DNA from 2 places in the Janthinobacterium sp. GW822-FHT07H10 genome. Region 2 is predicted to be linked to the other one. Evidence: riboswitches for the same ligand, from Rfam matches in the RefSeq annotation. Region 2 holds a riboswitch; the other holds the start of a gene.

Region 1 (4,714 bases), on a different contig from region 2:
TGCACGCCTCGAAGCGCTGGCTGTTCAGGTCAAGCGCTTGCAGCGCGGCGATGGCGGCGCCGATGGCGCGGTGCATGTCGAGCGCGGTGGCGGGCAAATCGGATTCTTCCAGTGGGACGGTGGTCATGCGGCTTCCTTTTCGCGTAGTGGGTGATATGGCCTGCGCTGCATTCTCCGCCGCGCGGGCGAAAAGCTCAAGCGCCCACGACACGTTTCGCCCCGTTCGGCCATAATCATGGCTCGGCATTAGCCTACACATCGCAGCGGGAGCCCCATGTTCAATTTCGATTTCTACAATCCGACGCAAATCCTCTTCGGCCAGGGCCAGATCGCCGCCATCACGGCGCTGATCCCGCCGCAGGCGAGGGTGCTGATGACGTATGGCGGCGGCAGCATCAAGCAGAACGGCGTCTACGATGAGGTGCGCGCGGCGCTGGCCGGCCACACGGTGCTGGAATTTGCCGGCATCGAACCGAATCCCAGCTATGAAACCCTGATGCAGGCCGTGGCCCTCGTGAAAAGCGAGCGCATCGATTTCCTGCTGGCCGTCGGCGGCGGTTCCGTGGTCGACGGCACCAAGTTCATCGCCGCGGCCGCGCTGCATGAAGGCGAGGCCTGGGACATCCTGGCGAAAGGCGGCAAGATCGTCGACGCCGCCCTGCCCTTCGGCACCGTGCTGACCCTGCCGGCCACGGGTTCCGAAATGAATGGCTCGGCCGTGATCACGCGCAAGGCCACGCAGGAAAAGCGCTCGTTCATGAGCCGCAAGGTCTATCCTAAATTCTCGGTACTGGATCCCACGAAGACGTTCACCCTGCCGCTGCGCCAGGTGGGCAATGGCGTCGTCGATGCCTTCGCGCATGTGATGGAGCAATACCTGACCTACCCCGTCAACGCGTCCGTGCAAGACCGCTTCGCCGAAGGCATCCTGCTGACCCTGATCGAGGAAGGCCCGAAGGCCCTGTCCCACCCGGACGACTACGACGTGCGCGCCAACGTGATGTGGAGCGCCACCCTGGCCTTGAATGGCCTGATCGGCGTGGGCGTGCCGCAGGACTGGTCCACGCACGCCATCGGCCATGAATTGACGGCCCTGTACGAGCTCGATCACGCGCAGACGCTGGCCATCATCCTGCCCAGCATGTTGCGCGTGCGCAAGCAGGCCAAGCGCGCCAAGCTGCTGCAGTATGCGGCCCGCGTGTGGGGCCTCGACGGCGGCGACGAGGATGGGCGCATCGAGGCGGCCATCGCGCGCACGGAATTCTTCTTCCGCCACATGGGCGTCAAGACGCGCCTGGCCGACTATGGCCTGAACCATGCGAGCGTGGACGCCATCGTGGCGGCGCTGGAAGCGCACGGCATGACGGCGCTGGGCGAGCAGCGCGAAGTGACGCCCGCCGTCAGCCGCAAGGTGCTGGAGCTGAGCCTGTAGCCTGGTTTTAGAATCTGCCCACACTGTTGTAAAACGGTCAGCCAGCGGGACAGCGGGCCGTGGTTCATGCTAAGCTGTCGTTTCGCTAGGGGTCCTGGAGTCGTTATCCGGGTGAGAGATACCCTTCGTACCTGATCTGGATAATGCCAGCGAAGGAAAGCGCAAAGTACCTCCCTCCTTTGATAGCTCCTGCGTTGGCGCCAGCCGAACAAGCAGCCTGCCGTGCTCTTTCCCAGAGACGGCTTGAACCACGAGCAATCTATGTCCACACCGAATTTATCTGCGCATTTTTCACGTCCTGTACTGACCCTGGCCATCCTGCACGCGTTTGCCGCGCCCGCCCTGGCCGTCAATGACACCGCCGAAGCCGATGCGCAAAGCATGACCGAAGTCATCGTCACGGCCAGCAAGGCGCCGGCCGCCAAGCGCGCCTCCGTGGGCGGCTTTTCCGACGCGCCGCTGCTGCAGACGCCGGCCAGCGTCACCGTCATCGGGCAAAAAGAATTGCAGGACCTGCAGATCCGCAATCTCAGCGATGCCGTCAAGCTCGACGCCAGCATCAACGATTCCTACAATGCCGTCGGCTATGCGGAACAGTTTACGATACGCGGCTTCAAGCTCGACACCAATTCCAGCTACCGCAAGGATGGCGTCGCCATTCCCGGCGACACGCAAATTCCGCTGGAAAACAAGGAACGCATCGAAGTGCTGAAGGGCCTGGCAGGCTTGCAGGCAGGCATCGCCGCGCCGGGCGGCGTGATCGACTTCATCGTCAAGCGCCCGACGAATGCGCCGCTGCGCACGGTCACGCTGGAAGCGCGCGAACGGGGCACGCTGTACGGCGCCGTCGACGTGGGCGGACGCCTGGAAGACACGCGCTTCGGCTACCGCGTCAACGTGGCGGCCGAGCGCCTGCGCTCCTACATCAAGGGCGCCGACGGCAACCGCAAATTCATTTCCGGCGCCTTCGACTGGCAAATCTCGCCGCAGGCGCTGCTACAACTGGACGCCGACTACCAGGACAAGGCGCAAGTGACGGCGCCCGGCTTCCAGCTGCTGAGCAACGGCCGCCTGCCGTCGAACGTCAGCGCCGACACCATGCTCAACAAGCAGCCGTGGACGCATCCGGTGGAAACCATCACCAGCAACGTCGGCCTGCGCTTCCAGTACGCGTTCAACGACGACTGGCATGCCACCGTCTCCGCCAACCAGCACTCGTTCAAGCGCGACGACTATACGGCCTACCCGTACGGCTGCAGCCCGGAAGGCTGGGACCCCGTGTTCTGCAGCAACGGCGACTTCTCCGTCTGGGATTTCCGCAGCCTGGGCGAGACGAAAAAGCCGCTGAGCGCGCAAGCCATGATCCAGGGCAAGTTCGCCACGGGCAGCCTGCGCCATGAATTCACGGCCGGCGTGTCGTATTTCAACCGCAAGGACCGTGCTGGCAAATACGTGTACGACGAAGTGGGCATCAGCAATATCTACCGTCCCGTCATCGTCGCCCCGTCCGACGGCGTCACGGGCCCCGTGCGCCTGGTGCGCAACGACAAGGAAAAATCCGTCTTCGTGCAGGACATCGTCAGCCTGGCGCCGAACTGGAAACTGCATGGCGGCTTGCGCCACATCGATGTCGATGGCTACCAGTATGTATTGAAGGCCGACAAGGAAATCCGCGCCAAGCACGACTTCCTGCTGCCGAACGTGGCGCTGGTGTACAACCCGCAAGACAATATCGCCGTGTATGCATCCTACTCGCAGGGCATGGAACACGGCGGCACGGCCGACCGCTATGCGGAAAACGCCAACGTGGAACTGACGCCGAGCCGCTCGAAGCAGATCGAGTTCGGCGTGAAGATGGACGTGACGCCGGACTTCCTGGTGGCCGCCAGCCTGTTCCAGATCCGCAAGGGCCTGGAATTCAACCAATACCTCGACAGCAGCAAAACCGCGTACAACTTCGTGCGTGCCGGCCAGGCCCAGCACCGTGGCCTGGAACTGTCGGCCCAGGGCAAGGCATCCGCCAACCTGCAGCTGGGCGCGTCCCTGACGGCCCTGAACAGCCAGCAGTCGGACACGGGCAATGCGGACCTGGACGGCAAGCGCGTGCCCAACGTGCCGGCCCTGAAGGCGGCCGTGCGCGCCGACTACGCCGTGCCGCAAGTGGCGGGCTTGAACGTCAATGGCAGCTGGGAATATGCGGGCAGGAAAGCCTTTGAGTACAGCAACACCACCTTCGTGCCATCGTACAGCGTGTTCAACGTGGGCGCCGCCTACGCCACGCGCCTGGCCGGCACGCCCGCCGTGCTGCGCGCCAGCGTCAACAACCTGACGGACAAGTTCTACTGGCGCGACGTGACACCGGAAGCGGGCGGCTACCTGTTCCCGGGCGCCAGCCGGACCTTGAAGGTGTCGGCGCAGTTCGACTTTTAACAGCCGCATGGGGGCATGCGCCGGACATGCCCCTGTTCATGGATGCGCATAGCAAATAATTAAAATATTACACTATGGCAATTATTAAATTGCTATAATTGCCACCCTTATTTTGATTATCCGTGCAAGGCATCTCCATGAAACAACATGTGGCGTCACTGGTATTTGCCAGCCTGATCCTGATCACGGGCGGCGGCGCCCACGCCACCGAGGCCGCGATTCCCATAGAGCAATTCACCAGCAAGGATCGGTTCAGTACACCACGCCTGTCGCCAGACGGCAAACACATAGCGGTCACGACTCAGATGCAGCAGGGTGGGCGCAACATCCCCATCATCACCATCTATGCATTGCCGGACATGAAAGCGGTAGGCATGCTGCGCCTGCGCATATTTGAAGTGCCGCTTAACTACCTTTGGTTGACGAACACGCGCCTGGTATTGCGCAAGGGTCTGGAACTGGGAGAGCTGGAACAACCGGTATCAACGGGTGAAATCATTGCTTTTGACTTCGACGGCTCCAACCAGGAATACCTGTTCGGCTACGATATGTTCCGCTCGTCGAGTCGAGGCGACCGCCTCGACGATGATCATGGCTATGCCCGCATCAACGGCGTTCCCTTGCCGCGCAATAGTCACGTCTTTCTGTCCGCCCAGGAATGGGATCGTGACCGGTCAAAGTTATACGACGTCGACAGCAAGAAGGCCCATCGCAAGACCCTGGCCGACATCGCTGCGCCACGCCTGCAGTTTGTGCAGCAGCGCAATAGCGTGCCGCGCTTCGCCTACGGCTGGGACGACAAGAACGAGCCGGTGTTGTACCGTCTTGATGACGCCAGCGGCCAGTGGCGTC
Region 2 (4,714 bases):
GGGCACTTTCGCCTGGTCGATGATCAGGGACAAGTTCCACGGATTCAAGATGCCCATGCCCGAGCCGATCAGGGACGCCAGCGGCATGACGGCCACGCAGCCGATGTCTTCCAGAATCTTCGCCTGGATCGGGTCGTCGCTGCAGTACACCATCACGTCGAAGCCATCCTTGACCAGCGCCTCGGCCGCGATCAGGGTTTCCGGCATGTGCGGGAACAGGGTCTTTTCGTCGCCCAGCACTTCCAGTTTCACCAGATTGCGCCCGCCCAGCAGTTCGCGCGCCAGCTGCAAGGTGTACACGGCATCCTTGGCGTTGTAGCAGCCGGCCGTGTTCGGGAGTATCGTGTACTGCTCGGGCGGCACGAAGTCGAGCAGGCTGGGCGCATTCGGATCTTGCCCGATATTCACGCGGCGGATCGCCACCGTGATGATCTGCGCCTCGGCCGCGTCCGTCGCTTCGCGCGTCTGCGGCAAGTCCTTGTACTTGCCGCTGCCCACCAGCAGGCGCGATTGATACTGTTTTCCTGCGATCGTCAGCAGGTCGTTGTTTGTTGCGGTATGCATATGCTGTTCCTTAAGTTTTTAAACGTCCGAAGAAAACCGTCGCGAGCGGCGATGATTTGTGGCCGAGACGCGCCACCGTGCCAGGGCACGGGCGCGCCGAGCCGGTGAGCATCGCAGGCCGCAAAGCGCGACGCGCAGCAGGTTTGCTTGGACATTTTTAGCCGCCGCCGATGGCGCGGACGATCTCCACCTGGTCCTGGGTTTCCAGGACCCTGTCCCGCCACGCCTTGCGCGGCACCACGCTGCGGTTGACGGCCAGCGCCAGCGCCTGGTTTTCCAGCGACAGCGCGGCGATCAGTTGATCCAGGGTTTGCCCGGGCGGCACCTGGTGCGGCGCGCCGTTGAGCATGATCGGTATCAATGCACTCATCACGCCTCCCTCAGACCTTGCGGTACAGCTCGGCGCCGTTCTTGATGAACTCGATGGCTTTCACTTCCATGCCCTGCTTCAGCGCCTTGTCTTCCGCAATGCCCATGCCGGCCGCGTATTCGCGCACTTCCTGCGTGATCTTCATCGAACAGAAGTGGGGGCCGCACATGGAGCAGAAATGCGCCACCTTGGCCGAATCCTTGGGCAAGGTTTCATCGTGGAATTCGCGCGCCTTGTCCGGGTCCAGGCCGATGTTGAACTGGTCGTCCCAGCGGAATTCGAAACGCGCCTTCGACAGCGCGTTGTCGCGGATCTGCGCGCCCGGATGGCCTTTCGCCAGGTCGGCCGCATGCGCCGCAATCTTGTAGGTGATGATGCCGTCCTTGACGTCCGCCTTGTTCGGCAAGCCCAGGTGCTCCTTCGGCGTCACGTAGCACAGCATGGCCGTGCCGTACCAGCCGATCATGGCCGCGCCGATGCCCGAGGTGATGTGGTCGTAGCCGGGCGCGATATCGGTCGTCAGCGGCCCCAGGGTGTAGAACGGCGCCTCGCCGCACTGCTCCAGCTGCAAGTCCATGTTTTCCTTGATCAATTGCATGGGCACGTGGCCCGGGCCTTCGATCATCACTTGCACGTCGTGCTTCCAGGCGATCTGCGTCAGCTCGCCCAGGGTCTTCAGCTCGCCCAGCTGCGCCTCGTCGTTGGCGTCGTAGATGGAGCCGGGACGCAGGCCGTCGCCCAGCGAGAACGAGACGTCATACGCCTTCATGATCTCGCAAATCTCTTCGAAATGCGTGTACAGGAACGATTCCTGGTGGTGGGCCAGGCACCATTTCGCCATGATGGAGCCGCCGCGCGAAACGATGCCCGTCAAGCGCTTGGCCGTCATCGGCACATAGCGCAGCAGCACGCCGGCGTGGATGGTGAAGTAGTCGACGCCCTGCTCGGCCTGCTCGATCAGGGTGTCGCGGAAAATTTCCCACGTTAAATCTTCTGCCTTGCCATTGACCTTTTCCAGCGCCTGGTAGATGGGCACGGTACCGATGGGCACGGGGCTGTTGCGCACGATCCATTCGCGCGTCTCGTGGATGTGCTTGCCAGTCGACAAGTCCATCACATTGTCGCCGCCCCAGCGGATGGCCCAGGTCATCTTTTCCACTTCCTCGCCGATGGACGACGTGACGGCCGAGTTGCCGATATTTGCGTTAATTTTCACCAGGAAATTGCGACCGATGATCATCGGCTCGACTTCCGGGTGGTTGATGTTGGCGGGAATGATGGCGCGGCCGCGGGCGATTTCCTCGCGCACGAACTCGGGCGTGATTTCGGCAGGGATGCTGGCGCCAAACGACTGGCCCGGGTGCTGGCGGCCCATCATCTCGGCCATCCGCTCGCCCATGGGGCCGGAAGCCTTGAGCTCGCGCAAATACTCTTGCCGGCGCATGTTTTCGCGGATGGCGACGAATTCCATTTCCGGCGTGATGATGCCCTGGCGCGCATAATGCATCTGCGTCACGTTCTTGCCGGCAATGGCGCGGCGCGGCTTGCGGTGCAGGTTGAAGCGCAGCTCGGCCAGTTTCGGGTCGGCCAGGCGGGCGATGCCGTAATCGGAGGTGGGACCGGGCAATTCTTCCGTGTCGGCACGCTCGAGTATCCACGGCAGGCGCGGCGTATCGAGGCCCGAGCGGATGTCGATCTGCACGTCCGGGTCCGTGTACGGGCCGGACGTGTCATACACGTAGATCGGCGGATTCTTTTCACCGCCGAACGACGCTTCCGTGTCGGACTGGCTGATGGCGCGCATGGGCACGCGGATGTCGGGGCGGCTGCCTTCGACATAGATCTTGCACGAATTGGGCAGCGGCGCGATGGCGGCTTCGTCGACCGTGGCGGTGGCGGAAAGGAATTTCGGATTGGCGTTCATTTTGGCTCCTTGGCTAGACTGCAGCTAGACTATTTATAGCCTGGAGCCAGCTAAGGAGGTTCGGCTGCGCGCACGCGGAAAGGCGGGGTGCGTTCATCCTAAAGCTTCCCTTCGCTGGCATTATCCAGATCAGGTTCGGAGGGTATTTCTCACCCGCGCTTGCACCGTGTTTCCACAGCGAAAGGCAGGACCCCTAGCGTTTGCCGCCTTGCGGCAGCGAGCCAATTATACGCGGTTCGCGCCGCGTGGCCAGATGATTTCTTGCAGCTGTCGTCTTTGCGCATCGCTTGCCTTGCAAACGATGCGCGGACGTTTATTTCTTCTTGCCCCAGCGCCAGCTGGTCGGTTCGCCTTTCAGCCAGCACACGCCGACGAGCGCGGCGGCAATGACGACTTCATAGACGATGTACGGCGCCAGCGATTCCTGCGGCGGGAACAGATAGGCGCCGCAGGCGAACAGCGCCAGCGCGCCGAGGAAGACCAGCCAGCCCTGCCAGGTGATGGGCATGCCCCAGCCCCAGCCATAGGTCTTGGCGGGGAACCAGTATTGCGGCGGTGTCGCCGGAGGCAGTTTGTCAGCCATGATGCTTTCCTTGTCGATGTGAATGGCAACAAGTATAAATCAGCCGCCCGCCAATCAGGCAGTGCGCAGGCGCGCCGTGACATCGAGGCCGATGCCGCGGTAGCCGATGAAGCGGCTGCCATTGTCGAACATCGGTTCGCCGCTGACCTGCAGGTATTGCGTGCTGCCGTCCGGGTTGGCGCGGCTGTAGATGAAGTCGAGGAACGGTTCGCGCGCGGCGATCTTGGCGTCGAGCAAGGCACGCTCGGCGGCGTTCCAGCGCTGCGGCTCGTCTTCGCTGCCGATGCCCAGCATCTCGGCCACGGGGCCGGAAAAGCGCGTCAAATTGCCCTGCGCATCCTGTTCCCAGTACCAATCCGACGACAGTTCCGTGAAGCGCTGGAAGCGCGCTTCGCTTTCGCGCAGTTCGGCCGTGCGCGCTTCCACCATCTGTTCCAGCGACTTGCTGTAGTCGCCCAGCTTCTGGTACAGCAGGCGCACTTCCAGCATGTTGTGGATGCGCGTCTTGACTTCCACCAGGTCGAAGGGCTTGCTGACGAAATCCTTGGCGCCGGCCTGCAGCGCGCGCAGCTTGTGGCCAGGCTGGGCCGTGATCACCAGCACGGGCAGGTAACTGCCTGCCTCGATGTCGCGCAAGCCTTCCATCACCTCGAAGCCATCCATTTCCGGCATCTGCAAGTCGAGCAGGATCAAATCGTAGCGGTGCTGCTGGTGCAGCGCGCGCACGGCTTGCGGGTCCATGGTGGACGTGATGCGCGTATAGCCGGCATTGCGCAGCACCTGTTCCAGCAGCATGACGTTGGCCTCCTGGTCATCGACGATGAGGATGCTGGCGTTCAGAATCTCGGTGGCTTGAAGCATGGCGGTATTCCTAAAAATAAATGCTGAATTAGCGTACTGCGTGAGTGTCGTCGGCCAGGCCGTGCGCGGCCGCATGGTGCAGGGCCACGTCGAGCGCATCCATGAATTCGACGACCTTGATCGGCTTGGTCAGGTAGCGGAAGAAGCCCGCTTCCAGGCCTTTTTCGATGTCGCGCGGCACGGCGTTGGCCGACAGCGCCATCACGGGAATGTGGCTGGTCAGCGGATCGTCGTGCAGGATATGCAGCGCGCCATAGCCGCTGATGCCGGGCAGGTTGATATCCATCAAGATCACATCGGGCTGGTAGGTGCGCGCCAGGTCGATGCCCAGGTGCGCATCGATGGCCGTCAGCAGCTTCAGGTCGCTGCGGCGGGCGATCAATTGCTCCACCAGCGCCAGGTTGGCGGGATT

Evidence for each region. A riboswitch is a leader RNA that binds a small molecule or an ion and turns the genes downstream of it on or off. The one in region 2 is predicted to bind thiamine pyrophosphate.
Region 1: linked by a shared signal. The riboswitch ahead of AC1RDJ_RS17830 (TonB-dependent siderophore receptor) and the one ahead of thiC (phosphomethylpyrimidine synthase ThiC) in region 2 are both predicted to bind thiamine pyrophosphate.

Annotation. Positions count from the first base shown of each region.
Region 1 covers NZ_JBXAKS010000007.1:256,072-260,785, forward strand. Annotated here, with positions in the region: gene AC1RDJ_RS17820 (ferritin family protein) at 1-127, opposite strand, end outside; gene AC1RDJ_RS17825 (iron-containing alcohol dehydrogenase) at 275-1,432, shown strand; TPP riboswitch at 1,510-1,607, shown strand; gene AC1RDJ_RS17830 (TonB-dependent siderophore receptor) at 1,694-3,862, shown strand; gene AC1RDJ_RS17835 (alpha/beta hydrolase family protein) at 4,000-4,714, shown strand, end outside.
Region 2 covers NZ_JBXAKS010000009.1:114,103-118,816, reverse strand. Annotated here, with positions in the region: gene AC1RDJ_RS20035 (thiazole synthase) at 1-564, opposite strand, end outside; gene thiS (sulfur carrier protein ThiS) at 722-925, opposite strand; gene thiC (phosphomethylpyrimidine synthase ThiC) at 945-2,858, opposite strand; TPP riboswitch at 2,948-3,063, opposite strand; gene AC1RDJ_RS20020 (hypothetical protein) at 3,172-3,441, opposite strand; gene AC1RDJ_RS20015 (response regulator) at 3,496-4,302, opposite strand; gene AC1RDJ_RS20010 (hybrid sensor histidine kinase/response regulator) at 4,331-4,714, opposite strand, start outside.